Regions from separate parts of the Veillonella sp. ZSJB6 genome, predicted to be linked through region 2. Evidence: a T-box and tRNA genes for the amino acid it is inferred to sense, from the RefSeq annotation. Region 2 holds a T-box; the other holds one or more tRNA genes.
What was found. A T-box is a leader RNA that pairs with one kind of tRNA and senses whether it is charged. The one in region 2 lies ahead of cysS (cysteine--tRNA ligase), so its partner is inferred to be a tRNA-Cys.
Positions count from the first base shown of each region.

Region 1 (7,162 bases), 190 kb from region 2:
TTTTAGTCAATGTATTTGATGCGCTGTTTGAAGCTACATCTGGGATTACTGCAACTGGTGCTACTATTATTAATAGTGTAGATGATTTACCGAATACATTTGTATTATGGCGTGGACTTATGCACTGGATTGGTGGGATGGGTATTATCGTCCTTATTTTATCCTTCTTAAAAAATCTTGGTGCTGACGCAGCTCATATGTTTAATGCAGAAGCTTCGGTACCAAAACCAGGTGTAGTTATGCCTCGTATTCAATCAATGGCTACAAAACTTTGGCGGTTATATATTGTGTTCACTGGAGTTTGTTTCCTCATGCTATGGGCGGGTGGAATCGAACCATTTGATGCACTTAATTATGCATTTTCTATTATATCTACAGGTGGTTTTACACCTACATCAGCTGGTACGTTTGTTTATGAGCAGAATAACTATATTTGCTTTGTATTTATATTCTTTATGATATTAGCAGGCGGAAATTTTTCTGTATACTATAATGCTCTTCATAAAGGGATTCGTATTTTAATTGATGATTTTGAAACACGCATGTATTGGCTTGTAATTCTAATAGGCATTATAATTATTGGATTATCATTAGCCTTACAATCTACTATAAATGATCCAATACAAATTATTAGGGATGCGTCCTTCAATCTTGTATCGATTCAAACTGGTAGTGGATTTGCTGTTAGCGATTATGATTTATGGCCTGCTGCAGCTCAGATGATGCTCTTTATTTCATCATTTTTTGGTGGTTGTAGTGGTTCTACCACAGGGGGCGTTAAAATTATACGTCTCATTATTTTAATTAAAAGTAGTATCATTTATCTGCGTAAATCGATTCATCCAGATATGGTTCAAGTTGTACGCATCAATGGTAAACCAATGCCTACCAAGTGGATTCAAATGACACAACAATTTTTATTTTTATACTTAATGATTTATGTTGTTTCTGTCTTTTTGATGACTTGCACTGGTTTATCCACATATGATTCTATGCAAGTGATAACAGCATTCTTAAGTAATGTTGGCCTTGGTTTTGGTGGATTCGGTCCCACTGATTCCTTTGGTGCTATGCCTGACTCAGCAAAATGTATAGCTATTGTTGATATGATATTGGGGCGTTTAGAATTATTTACCATTCTTGTTATGCTTCATCCTCAATTCTGGGAAGGGTATTTTATAAAAAAACAATCTTCCAAGCGGTATCGTATTTTATAGGGGGCGAATAATATGAATATTATAAAACGCCCTCTAGGGCTTTATAAAGCGAATTGCTACGTACTTGTTAAAGAGGGTAAATCTTTAATAATTGATCCTGGATTTCATAGTAAGCATATCATTGAAATGGTAGGGGATTCTGAACCAATAGCAGTTCTATTAACACATGGTCATTGTGACCATGTGTCAGCTCTTGATGAGGTATGTGAGCATTATAATATTCCTGCTTATTTACATCCTTTAGATCAAGAATTGTTACAATTAATTCGTCGCAGACCAAGTGTTTACAAGAAGAAAATGTATACTAATTGTAACGATTTAGTAATAGGTAAACTACAATTAGGACCCTTTGAAGTTATTGTCCATCACACACCTGGGCATAGTGCTGGTTCTGTTTGTTTTGAAATTGAAGGACATCTATTTTCAGGGGATACTGTATTCAAACAAAATGTAGGGAATACTGACAATTATAATAGTAATCCAGAAGATTTGATTAATAGTTTGAAGTATATATTAACTTTGTCTAAGGATTTAATAATCGACCCAGGACATAAAGAATCCACAACATTAAAAGATGAAGAAGAATTCATCAAAAATATTGTAGGATAGTGTTGACAAAAGTACTGATAACCGATATACTAAGCAAGTACTTTGGATACGGCCCCGTGGTGTAGCGGTTAACATGTCGCCCTGTCACGGCGAAGATCGTCAGTTCAAATCTGATCGGGGTCGCCATTCATGCCTCGGTAGCTCAGTTGGTAGAGCAACGGACTGAAAATCCGTGTGTCGACAGTTCGATTCTGTCCTGAGGCACCATGTACATGCGGGAATAGCTCAGCGGTAGAGCACCGCCTTGCCAAGGCGGGGGTCGCGAGTTCGAATCTCGTTTCCCGCTCCAACTTTATATGGCGGCATAGCCAAGCGGTAAGGCAGAGGTCTGCAAAACCTTTATTCCCCAGTTCGATTCTGGGTGCCGCCTCCACAAACGTTACCCATGCCGGGGTGGCGGAACAGGCAGACGCAACGGACTTAAAATCCGTCGGTTGGAAACAACCGTACCGGTTCGATTCCGGTCCTCGGCACCAATTAAGACTAACTTCGGTTAGTCTTTTTTTCTTATGTAAATTAAGTTTTAATACTACATATTAAATAATACTATGAATAAGAAACCTAAATTGCTAATTAGTGAATGTCTATGCGGCGTATCATGTCGTTATGATGGAAAAGATAATTATATAGGGAAATTACCATTGTTAAAAGAAATGTTTGATTTAGTACCTGTATGTCCAGAAGTATTAGGTGGACTTAGTACACCGCGTGATCCTGCAGAGCGACAAGGAGAACGTATATGTACGGCTAATGGGACTGATGTAACTAAAGAATTCCTTATAGGCGCTCAGAATACATTAGATATAGCTTTTCAAAATGGGTGTAATCGGGCTCTAATGAAAGCAAAAAGCCCTAGTTGCGGCTATAAGCGTATTTACGATGGCACCTTTAGTAAAACCCTACGGGATGGTCATGGATGCACTGTAGAGGCTCTATTAAAGAATAATATTGAAGTGTATACAGAAGATGATATTGATCTATTAATAGGACAAAAAAAGAGATGAGTTTTAACTCATCTCTTTTTGTTTTTTATTACTTTACTATAACCTTAACTGGCTATTATTACATAATTATATGCTTTACTGATAACAGATTAATATGCTTAACTCAGTACAAGAAATAGTCCAGATTATTTACCTGCATTTACAGGATCGTTAGTTAATGGTTGTTCCCCTAGTAAGGTAGTAAGGTTATGTAAATTAAATCGATACTTATCATTACTGAAGTCTCGTGTTGCATCATAACGTTGGTTAGGTGCATGCATAAGACCGATTAATGTGTCATATAGTAAATCATTTGTAAAGTATTGATGTTCGTGCTTAGTAAGTTCCTCTGCAGTTTGAGGATACGCTGCACGATATTGAGGAGATAAATAAATCCAGAATGGAATGTGAGTCATAACAAAGTCAAATGTATCTGGGTTATGAGATTTATCTAAACTTTCACCGTGGTCAGAGAAATAGACCATAGCTTGTAAGTTTAATTTTTCCTTACCATACGTATAGATTTGTTGTAATAACCAATCAGTATAAAGTTGGCTATTAGCATATGCTTCTTGGCCATCTGGATACGGGCCTTGTTTCCATTTACTAAACTCATGAGGGTAACGGTCATTGTAATAAATATGGCTCCCCATGATATGAATAACAATAAAGTTATTTTTCGTAGGATCTACAGATTGTAATAAAGGCAATAAAGATTCATCATAGCGGTCAGAGAATGCATATGATTCGTGAGACCATTTTGTAGTATCTGCTGTTTTGGCCATTAGAGAAATGGCTGTATCGTATTCACCAAATACACCTTGGTTACTAAACCAAGAAGTAGTATAACCAGCCTTTTTAGCTACGTCTAAGATGTTTGCTGAATCAAGGAATGGTTTATCATCATATTGATTGCGTTCAGATAAAGCGCGTTCTAGAGTAGGTACTGTTTGTACATAGGATGAATATGCGTTATCAAAGAACACAAAATCTTTGTTATCAGAGCGCATATTACCTTGCCATGGTGTATCGTCATAAGGGAAGTTTGGATTATAAACCTTCATATAATCACGAGAACTAGACTCACCAATTACTAATATGATCGTACCTGGTGTTTTATTGGCAGAGGTTTCCTTTGTATCTAAATTAAAGGAATCGAAAACTAAATGATGGTTATCATTATATTGTTGCATCTGTTTTACATAATCGCCAGCAGCAATCCAGTTTGCTACAATACATGTTTTAGGGAATAAGAAGAATGGTACATATACTAAGAATGCTACTATAGATGCAATTAGCAATGTAGAGCGCATAGGTCGTGTAGTATTTAAGTTTACCACTGCTTTCATTCCTAGATTAGACCAGTAGAGTAGATACGTCCAAGCTACTAGACCGATACCAACAGCGATAAGACCAGGAATACCAGCAGCATTTTTTAAGAATCCAAAGGCTTCCTCAGGGTTTGTCATATATACTGCTAGTAAACTAGCTGGCGTTAAACAATGCCATGTAGTTAAGTAGTATCCAATTTGTAAGAATGGAATAAGACTTAATATCATGGTAATGATTGCCATGATTAATGATGTGGTTTTATGAAGGCGATTCGTTTGATTTAGTAAGAATTGAATTCCAGATAAGCCCATAAAAATGAGTAGGCCAAATAAGAAGTCATTAGCGAATTCATAGAAATATAAAGGCTTAACATAGGACCAGTGGAAAAGGAGTGGGAATGTAAGAGCCCAAAGAATACCAACTAATCCATATCCTAAAAATGGTCTATGAAAAACGGTACACCCCATAAAGTATTGAAATAAAAAAGTACCTACAATTGTTGGTACTGCTAAAATCGTTATATCTTCAACATCTAGTCCTAGTGTAATAGGTTCATAGATGAAAAATAGAGCTATATATAAAACAATACCAATGATACCAAAGCGAAAGATGGGGTTTCTCCCAATTTGCTTTAAACTAGATAACATAATAAATCCCCTCTTGTAGGAATACACAATAAATTTTTTTCATAATATATAATAATTACTATAATAAAGATAGCAGATGACTGTAAAAAAAACAATTATTTGAAAGTACTACTATAAATGCTTTATAATTATATAGTTAAAGTATATTTTCTAAGGATTGGGGTTTATGGGAGATTATAATTATAAGTTAGATGTTTTTGAAGGTCCTTTAGACTTACTTTTACATCTCATTGAAAAACATAAAATAGAAATCACCGATATTCCTATCGTTGAAATTACGAGTCAATACTTGGAATATTTAGATAATTGGAATCACTTTGATATTCATTATAGTAGTGAGTTTCTTGTAATGGCATCTACCTTATTGCAGATTAAATCGCGTATGTTACTGCCTAAAGCTGAACCTGAGCCAGATGAAGCTGAGGATCCACGTGATGAATTGGTAGCAAAATTAGTAGAGTTTAAGAAAATCAAGGATTTTACAGCTCTATTAATGGAGCGTACAGCTGTTTCTGCCAATATATTTAGTAGACCTGAAGAAACAAGCGTACTTGGATTAGATAATGTATATAATTTAGAACTTTCCCAATTATACGAAATTTTTTATCAAACCTTAAAGCGAGCTAAGGAATTACCTGAAGAGGAACCTATTCGTGAAGTAAAGGTTGAAAAAGACAGTTATAGCTTAGAAGATATGATTCTGTCTTTATCTAGTCGTATACGTCGTGGTGAAAGTTTACACTTTAGAGAGTTATTAGTAGCAATTGAAACAAAAAGTGGTATGGTAACGATCTTTATGGCTGTTTTAGAATTGTTGAAACAACAAATCATGGAAATGCGCTATGAAGAGGATGATATTGTATTCACTGCAGCCTTAGAAGGTACCGTATAGAAAGGGGGCTATATGAGCTTACCAACAATGCATTTAGAGGCCGTATTGTTTTCATCGGCAAAGCCTATATCAATCGATATGCTTGGAGAAGTATTCGGACTTTCAACAGAGGAAGTACAGGACTATATAGAAACATTACAACGTGAGCTTGAAGACCAAAACCGAGGTATCCGATTGAGAGTATCAGGGGCTGGTGTTGAGTTAGTTAGCGCTATGGAAAGCGCTGATTATGTAGGTCATATACGTAAGCGAGAAGATAAACTATCTAATGCAGCGATGGAAACATTAGCTGTTATAGCCTATAAACAACCTATAACTAAAGCTGAAATTGAAGAAATCCGCGGTGTAAATAGTGATAAGATTATTAAACAATTACTCACTCGATCTCTTATTGCTGAGCTAGGTCATAAAGACACTGTAGGTAGACCTATTCTTTATGGCACAACCGACGAGTTTTTAAGAAGTGCTGGTGTAGAATCTATTGAAGCTTTACATCAAGAAGTTTCAGAAACAGAAGGATAATATGGAACGATTACAAAAATTTATTGCTAGTTGTGGTGTTGCATCACGACGTAAGGCAGAAGAATTAATTACGGAGGGGAAAGTTCAAGTTAATGGCCGCAAGGTAACTGAGCTGGGCGTTAAAATCGACCCTCAAAAAGATAAGGTTAAGGTTAATGGCCAATTATTGGCGCAAGAAAAGCCTGTGTATTATTTATTAAATAAGCCTAAGGGCGTCATTACATCTGTATCTGACCCTCAAGGTCGAGAAACTGTTTTAGATTATATCAAAAACGAATCTAAACGCATTTATCCTATTGGTCGTCTCGATTTATATACTGAAGGTTTATTATTACTTACCAATGATGGTGAGTTAGCACAAAACTTAACACATCCATCTAAAGGTGTAGAAAAAACCTATGAAGTGCGCATTAAAGGTCGCGTTCGTGATGAAGATTTACAAGTCATTGCCAATGGCGTTAAACTTGAAGACGGAATGACAGCACCTGCTACAATTGTAGACTTAGGTTTTGACGATCATAACGGTGTTCATGAAGTAGAGATTACCATCCATGAAGGTCGTAATCGCCAAGTTCGTCGTATGTTTGAACACTTTGGGTATCGCATTCATAACTTAAAACGTATTGCTTATGCAGGTCTCACATTGGGCGGTGTAAAACGTGGTGCTTCTCGTCAACTTACTATTAGAGAGGTTAAAGCACTTAAAGCGTTGGGGACTGATAAGAAATGAAACAAATCATAGTCATTGGTGGTGGTGCGGCAGGTCTTATGGCGGCTGTTATAGCAGGTCGTGAAGGTGCTCGTGTCATATTACTTGAAAAAATGAATATGGTTGGTAAGAAGATGGGCATTACTGGTAAAGGTCGATGCAATATTACAAATAATGCTGATATGTCCGAGTTTATTAAAAATACGCCAGGTAATGGCAAGTTTCTCTACGGTGCTTATGAACGCTTTAGT
Region 1 covers NZ_JBPUGE010000001.1:489,747-496,908, reverse strand. Annotated here, with positions in the region: gene ACSV5T_RS02345 (TrkH family potassium uptake protein) at 1-1,217, shown strand, start outside; gene ACSV5T_RS02340 (MBL fold metallo-hydrolase) at 1,230-1,826, shown strand; tRNA gene ACSV5T_RS02335 (tRNA-Asp) at 1,877-1,952, shown strand; tRNA gene ACSV5T_RS02330 (tRNA-Phe) at 1,958-2,033, shown strand; tRNA gene ACSV5T_RS02325 (tRNA-Gly) at 2,041-2,115, shown strand; tRNA gene ACSV5T_RS02320 (tRNA-Cys) at 2,125-2,199, shown strand; tRNA gene ACSV5T_RS02315 (tRNA-Leu) at 2,214-2,302, shown strand; gene ACSV5T_RS02310 (DUF523 domain-containing protein) at 2,375-2,830, shown strand; gene ACSV5T_RS02305 (phosphoethanolamine transferase) at 2,956-4,788, opposite strand; gene ACSV5T_RS02300 (segregation and condensation protein A) at 4,955-5,680, shown strand; gene scpB (SMC-Scp complex subunit ScpB) at 5,693-6,202, shown strand; gene ACSV5T_RS02290 (pseudouridine synthase) at 6,204-6,932, shown strand; gene ACSV5T_RS02285 (NAD(P)/FAD-dependent oxidoreductase) at 6,929-7,162, shown strand, end outside.
Region 1: it has a tRNA-Cys gene. The T-box ahead of cysS (cysteine--tRNA ligase) is inferred to sense a tRNA for this amino acid. The anticodon was not compared.

Region 2 (7,162 bases):
TTACCTATAACGATAACTGTAGGAATTGTCATATCCGCCTCGTATAAAGTGCGATCACCTTCCATATGAGCGCCCATAACCCAGAAACCTTGTTTTTGAAGTTGTTTAATAGTTTGAGCTACATTCCCAACTTGCACGAGTGGAATTTGTTCAATAGCACCTGCTGATGTTTTAGCTACGGTAGCATTAATAGGTGCATTGTGACGCTTAGGAATGAGTACAGCCGTAGCCCCTACACATTCCGCAGTACGGATGATAGCACCCATATTATGTGGATCTTCAACGCCATCCGTCAAAATAAGCAAAGGTACCTCATGATTCGTCTCTTGTAATACTTCACCGAGTTCCTTAAATTGAACAGCAGAAACAAGAGCAATAACACCTTGGTGTGGTACCTCTAAATCATATTTATTCATTTGTTTGATAGGCGTTGGACGCACTTCAATGCCTTGAGATTTAGCAAGGCCAACAATATCAGCTAGACCTGTTTTAACCTTATCTTCACTGACCATAATGCGCTGGATGGAACGACCACTTTTAAGGGCCTCTTTAACCGCATTGCGACCTACAATATAATTATCCATACTACATACCTCGTAGAGTTATTGAAAAGGCTTGCTTCATAATATCTTGTAAGCGCTCATCTTGACGCGTTTCATAAAGAAATCCAAGTACTGCTTCAAAAGCTGTACTACTACGATACTCTTGAACAGAACTACTTTTAGGCACATTTACATTACTATTTCTAGCACGTCTTGCAATAGCTTGTTCTTGTTCTGTAAAAGTATCCTCTATTTCAAGCAATACCTTCGCTTGTGACTTAGCACAAATAAACTCAGTAACAATTGTGTGCAACACTTGTACCTTGGATATATTCATTTGTACTACTCGTTCACGAACATACATGGAGTATACGGCATCGCCAATATAGGCAAGCATTACTGCATCTGCACTGAGGCACTCCTCTATAGTTCGTTTACGCAAACGAAGCGGCTCTTGTTCAAGAGCCGTCAACTTTTTTATCGCTTCATTCTTTAAGAATTGAAATTGTTTAAACTTCACGTTTTTTCCACCGTGCACCTTGAGGGGAATCCTCAATAGTAATACCGATTTCAGCCAAACGATCGCGGATGCAATCAGCTAATGCCCATTGTTTTTGTTCGCGGCACGCTTGACGTACAGACAAGATCACTTGCATTAATTCTTCGTATTCAGCAGCGTTAGCACCTGTGTTGCCTTCCCATGCTTTTTCAAGAATACCAATTACTTCTGTCATGAACTTGAAGATACGTTTTACTTCAGTGATTGCTTCTTGGCAAACAACACCTTCACGACCTGTTACAGTTTGATAGTAAATGTTGATCTCTTTAGCAAGACCGAACATGCTAGATGTAGCTAACGCAGTATTGAAGTCATCGCTCATAGCTGCTTCAAATTCTTCTTCATATTCTTTAGCTTTTTCTAATAAGTGTTGCGCTTCATCACATGGACCTGCTTCACATTTTTCAAGATACAATAGATTTTCAATAGCAGTGCTTAAACGTTCTAAGGATTTATTTGCTTCTTCTAAACGTTCATCAGAGAAATCTAATGGACTACGATAATGTGTGCTCAACAAGAAGTAGCGCAATGCGTCTGGGCTATATTGTTCCAAAATATCTTTTACCAAGAAGAAGTTATTCAAGGATTTAGACATTTTTTCAGAATTAATGGTAATGAAACCATTGTGTAACCAATAGCGTACAGATGGATGTTGACCAGAACAACCTTCAGATTGGGCAATTTCGTTTTCATGATGAGGGAAGATCAAATCACTACCACCACCATGGAAGTCAAATTCTGTACCTAAATATTTTTGGCTCATAGCAGAACATTCAATATGCCAGCCTGGACGACCATTTCCCCAAGGGCTTTCCCAATATGGTTCACCTGGTTTTGCTGCTTTCCATAATGCAAAATCCATAGGGTTTTTCTTACGGCCATCAACTTCGATACGAGCACCTGCTTCCATATCATCTAATGTACGGCCAGATAACTCACCATAATGTTCAAATTTATCAACGCTATAATATACATCGCCATCGAGTTCATAAGCATAGCCTTTTTCAATCAATGTAGAAATCATAGCAATAATGTCTTCGATATGTGTAGAAACACGAGGATAAATATCAGCACGTTGTACACCAAGTGCATCCATTACTTCAAAATAGCTATCGATATAACGGTTTGCAATAGTATCCCAAGATACACCTTCACCATTAGATGTATTGATAATCTTATCATCTACATCAGTAAAGTTTTGTACATATGTTACTTTATAGCCTACATGTTTCATGTAGCGACGAATTACGTCCCATGTTACGAATGGACGTGCATTGCCAATATGAGGATGATTATATGGTGTAACACCACATACGTACATCTTTGCCTCACCTGGTGTTACAGGATTAAACACCTCTTTTTGGCGCGTCATAGTATTATAAACTGTAATTTCTCTCATCGTTACCGATGCCTCCATGTTCGTAAAATAAAAAAGACCCCTCATCTCATACAGAGACGATGGTCCGCGGTTCCACTCTGTTAGGCACCAATATAGTACCCACTCATCGCATAACGGCGCGTCACCGGACAAACCTACCTATAATCGGAGTGTCAGCTCGTGAATGCATTTCGTCTACCTATCCTTGAACCCTCCCACCATCGGTTCTCGCTAAAAAGTTAGTTGTAGAGTACTTCTTTCAGTCTTAGCTATTAGTAATCATCTATATTCAGATATGTAAATATTGTATCAATTATCCTATAGAATGTCAATGAGAACAAGAAAATCCTCATCTCTCAATATATCCAATTAGCCTATTAAACATGCATATTCTGGATATAGAATTTAAAAGATGAGGAATTCTATAATGAAAATATTTTACTACGCTTATCACTAATGCCAATATCATTTATAAAAGTATACTTACAAATAATAATTGAAACATTAGTTATTAACTATTAAGCGTTTTCTAATTTTTCTTGATCATCATGTTTACGGCAAATACCTGCAAAGATAGAGCCTGTAAAGTTATGGATGATAGAGAACACTGCACCTGCTACTGCTGCTTGAGGTGTAAAGTGTTTAAGTGCTAAAGATACGGATAATGCAGAGTTTTGCATTGCCACTTCAATTTGCATAGCACGACGGGAAGAAATATCGATGCTAAGGGCCTTACAAATGAAGTACGTTACTACGTAACCACTCACATTTTGTACCAAGCAAGCTACGAAAATGATGAAACCAGTTTCAGCAATTTGTTTTTGGTTTACTGCAGTTACAGCAGCCAAGATTAACAATACTGCAATAGCCGCAATTGTAGGACATACAGATTTAACAGGTTCAATCTTAGAACCGATGAAATAATTCAATACGATACCTAAGATAATTGGTACCAATACGATTTTTACGATAGAAATAAACATCGGCATGAATTGAATTTCAATGGAAGATGTAGCACCTGCATAGAGTACAACGAATAAAGGTGTCAAAATCGGAGCCAATAATGTAGATACAGTCGTTGCAGATACAGATAAAGGAACATTACCATTAGCAAGGAATGTCATAACATTAGAAGCTGTACCACCAGGGCAAGCACCTAATAAGATGAAGCCGATACCAATTTCTGGCGGGAAATTAAAGATAAGGGCCACTAAGAAACCTGCCAATGGCATCCATAAGAATTGGATAACAGATACAAGAATAACCTTCATTGGTTGCTTAAATACATCAAGGAATACTTGCGCTGTTAATGTTAACCCCATGGCAAACATAACAAATTGAAGCATGTACGCAATGTACGGCGTCATCCAAGAAAATACAGTTGGTAATAAATACGCTAGCACTGCCATCAATAGCACGATCCATGAAAGGTAGCTATTGAACAAGTGGTTAAGAGAACGAATAATACTCATAAAAGCACTCACTTTCATAATAAATAAAAATAAAAGACGCCGATTATTATAGCATTTCTATTGAATAATCTCAATATACATAAAAAAGCTCTCATAACCTCAGCTATGAGAGCTTTTAAATTAGCTTCTATTACTATTTTGTTAAAGCGCTAACATTGTCTAAGCGATGTAAGCATTTTTCTTTACCAAGTAATGTAACGATATTATTCAAATCTGGACCATGCATTTGACCTGTTAAAGCCACACGGATTGGCATGAATACGAATTTCCCCTTCAAAGCAGTTTCTTTCATAACAGCTTTAATCGTTGCTTTTACAACGTCAGGTGTAATTTCATCAAGTTCTGCCAATGCATTACGGAATGCACCTAGAACTGTTGGCGCTGTTTCTTCATTCAATACAGCACGCAATTCCTCTTCATGACCTTCTTCAAGGAATACTGTTTCGCCCATGAACATGCCTACATGATCCTTAATTTGCGCACCATAGCTAATATGATCGCGGAATGTGGAGCATAACAATGTCAACCAATCAATATCCGCTTGATTTAAGCTATCTGGAGCCAAACCAACCTCTTTCAAATGAGGTAAGCAAAGATGGAATAACTCTTCATCGCTCAAGTTTTTCATGTAGTGGAAGTTGATATGGTTCAATTTATCAATGTCGAATACGGCAGGGTTCTTAGCTACGCGATCCATAGAGAAGGCTTGAATCAATTCATCTTGTGTAAAGAACTCCTCTTCCCCTTCTGGAGCCCAACCTAGAAGCGCTAAGAAGTTTACAAGTGCTTCTGGCAAGTAGCCTAATTGTTTGTATTGTTCAACAGAAGTAGCACCATGACGTTTGGACATTTTCTTGTAATCTTTACCAAGAATCAAGGAAATGTGGCCAAACTTAGGTACTTCCCAACCTAAAGCTTCATAAATAGCCATTTGACGTGGTGTATTAGATAAATGTTCCTCTGCACGAATAACGTGAGTAATACCCATCATATGATCGTCCATTACTACCGCAAAGTTATATACAGGAATACCATCGGATTTAACGATAACAAAGTCACCTACACCGTTGGACTCAAAAGATACATGGCCACGTACCATATCGTCGAATGCATATGTTTTATTCAAAGGAACGCGTAAGCGAATTGTTGGTTTACGACCTTCTGCAATATATTTAGCCTTAGTTTCTTCGTCTAAGTGTTGGCAATGACCATTATATTTAGGTGTTTCGCCACGCTCCATTTGTTCTTGACGAACAGCATCTAATTCTTCTGGTGTGCAGTAGCACTCATAAGCTTTGCCTTCGTCTAATAAGCGTTGTGTTACTTCTTTATATAAATCGAGACGTTCTGTTTGACGGTAAGGGCCATTGTCGCCACCTACATCAATACCTTCATCCCAGTTCATGCCAAGCCATTGTAAGGAAGCTTTGATATTTTCTTCACTTTCACGTGTGGAACGAGCCAAATCCGTATCTTCAATACGCAATACAAATGTGCCTTTTTCCTTACGTGCTAATAGCCAGTTAAACAAAGCAGAACGAGCACCACCAATATGGAATGGACCCGTAGGGCTTGGAGCAAAACGAACTTTCATGGAACTCATGATTATACCTCTCCTTCATATACAGAAACGACAGCTTGTGCAGCAATGCCTTCACGGCGCCCAATAGCACCTAGCATTTCGTTTGTTGTCGCTTTAATACTAATACGTTCTAATGGTATTTCTAAAACAGATTGTAAATTCGCCTTCATCGTATCGATGTGCGGCTTTAACTTAGGTGTCTCTGAAATAACCATAATATCTATATTATAGGCTTGTAACCCACGTTCTTTCAATAAGGAATTAACCTTTTCTAGTAAAAGCATGCTAGAAATCCCTTTATACTGGTCATCTTCAGGCGGGAAATAATATCCAATATCTCGTAAACCTGCAGCACCTAGCATGGCATCCATCAATGCATGAATGAGAACATCCGCATCGGAATGACCATCAGGACCAAGTTCAGATTCGATACGAACACCGCCAAGAATACAAGGGCGACCTGCTTTTAATTGATGAATATCATAACCAAATCCAACGCGCATACGTGTATCCTCAATTCCTAAATATCGTTTAGCTACTGCAATATCATTCGGTGTTGTTACCTTTATATTACAATAGTCTCCTTCAACTATATGTACAGGCTTTCCTATATACTCTACTAAAGATACATCATCTGTGCCAAGATACTTTGTTTCATAAGCCGCTTGATGAGCCTCTACAAACAAGTCTTTTTGAAAGCCTTGTGGCGTTTGAATTTGATATAACTCACTACGATGTAATGTTTCCAAAACATTATGATCTGTATTAACCCGTTTAATGGTATCCGTAGCCGGAACACCTACAGTAGCTGCACCATGGATATTAGCCGCCTCAGCTACATCACTAAACAGCTTAGTAGAAGCTAAAGGTCGCGCCCCATCATGAACAAGAACTATATTAGTATCCTCTGATACAGCCTTGAGTCCACATGCTACAGAATCTTGCCGTTCTTTTCCACCCAGTACGATGTGAACTGGAACAGTTAAATCTAACTCTTGAATATGTTTTGTCATAAACTCTTGTTCACCATCGGCTACAACAAGAATAATCTCATTCAAACCTTCAACCTTTGCTACATTTTGTAGTGTACGCTGAATGATAGAGAATCTCCCTAAAGGGATAAATATCTTATTTTCTTTATATCCCATACGGCGCCCGGCACCAGCGGCGAGAACAATACAACTAATTACCTTGTCCATTTTGTCCTCCATCTACACGAGCAAAGATCATGCGACCTGCACTCGTTTGTAATATGGATGTAACCATAACCTCTACGGTTTGGCCCACATAAGGTTTACCATCTTCCACAACAATCATTGTACCATCATCAAGATACGCAACGCCTTGATGTACCTCCTTGCCTTCTTTCATAATTTGCACGCGAATCCATTCGCCTGCAATGAGGGCTGGTTTAAGTACATTGGCTAGCTCATTAAGATTGAGTACTTCAATACCTTGTACACGAGCAACCTTATTTAAGTTAAAATCGTTAGTCATCAACTTCCATTGTTTATCTAAAGCGAGGCGCATCAATTTAGAGTCAACTTCTGTAAGATCATCATAGTCATCTTCTACCACTTCAATGGCTACCTTATTGGCATCTTGCATTTCTTTCAAAATATCGAGACC
Region 2 covers NZ_JBPUGE010000001.1:303,313-310,474, reverse strand. Annotated here, with positions in the region: gene rlmB (23S rRNA (guanosine(2251)-2'-O)-methyltransferase RlmB) at 1-584, opposite strand, end outside; gene ACSV5T_RS01430 (Mini-ribonuclease 3) at 586-1,062, opposite strand; gene cysS (cysteine--tRNA ligase) at 1,052-2,500, opposite strand; T-box leader at 2,550-2,755, opposite strand; gene ACSV5T_RS01420 (bile acid:sodium symporter family protein) at 2,998-3,951, opposite strand; gene gltX (glutamate--tRNA ligase) at 4,085-5,554, opposite strand; gene ispD (2-C-methyl-D-erythritol 4-phosphate cytidylyltransferase) at 5,557-6,732, opposite strand; gene ACSV5T_RS01405 (PIN/TRAM domain-containing protein) at 6,716-7,162, opposite strand, start outside.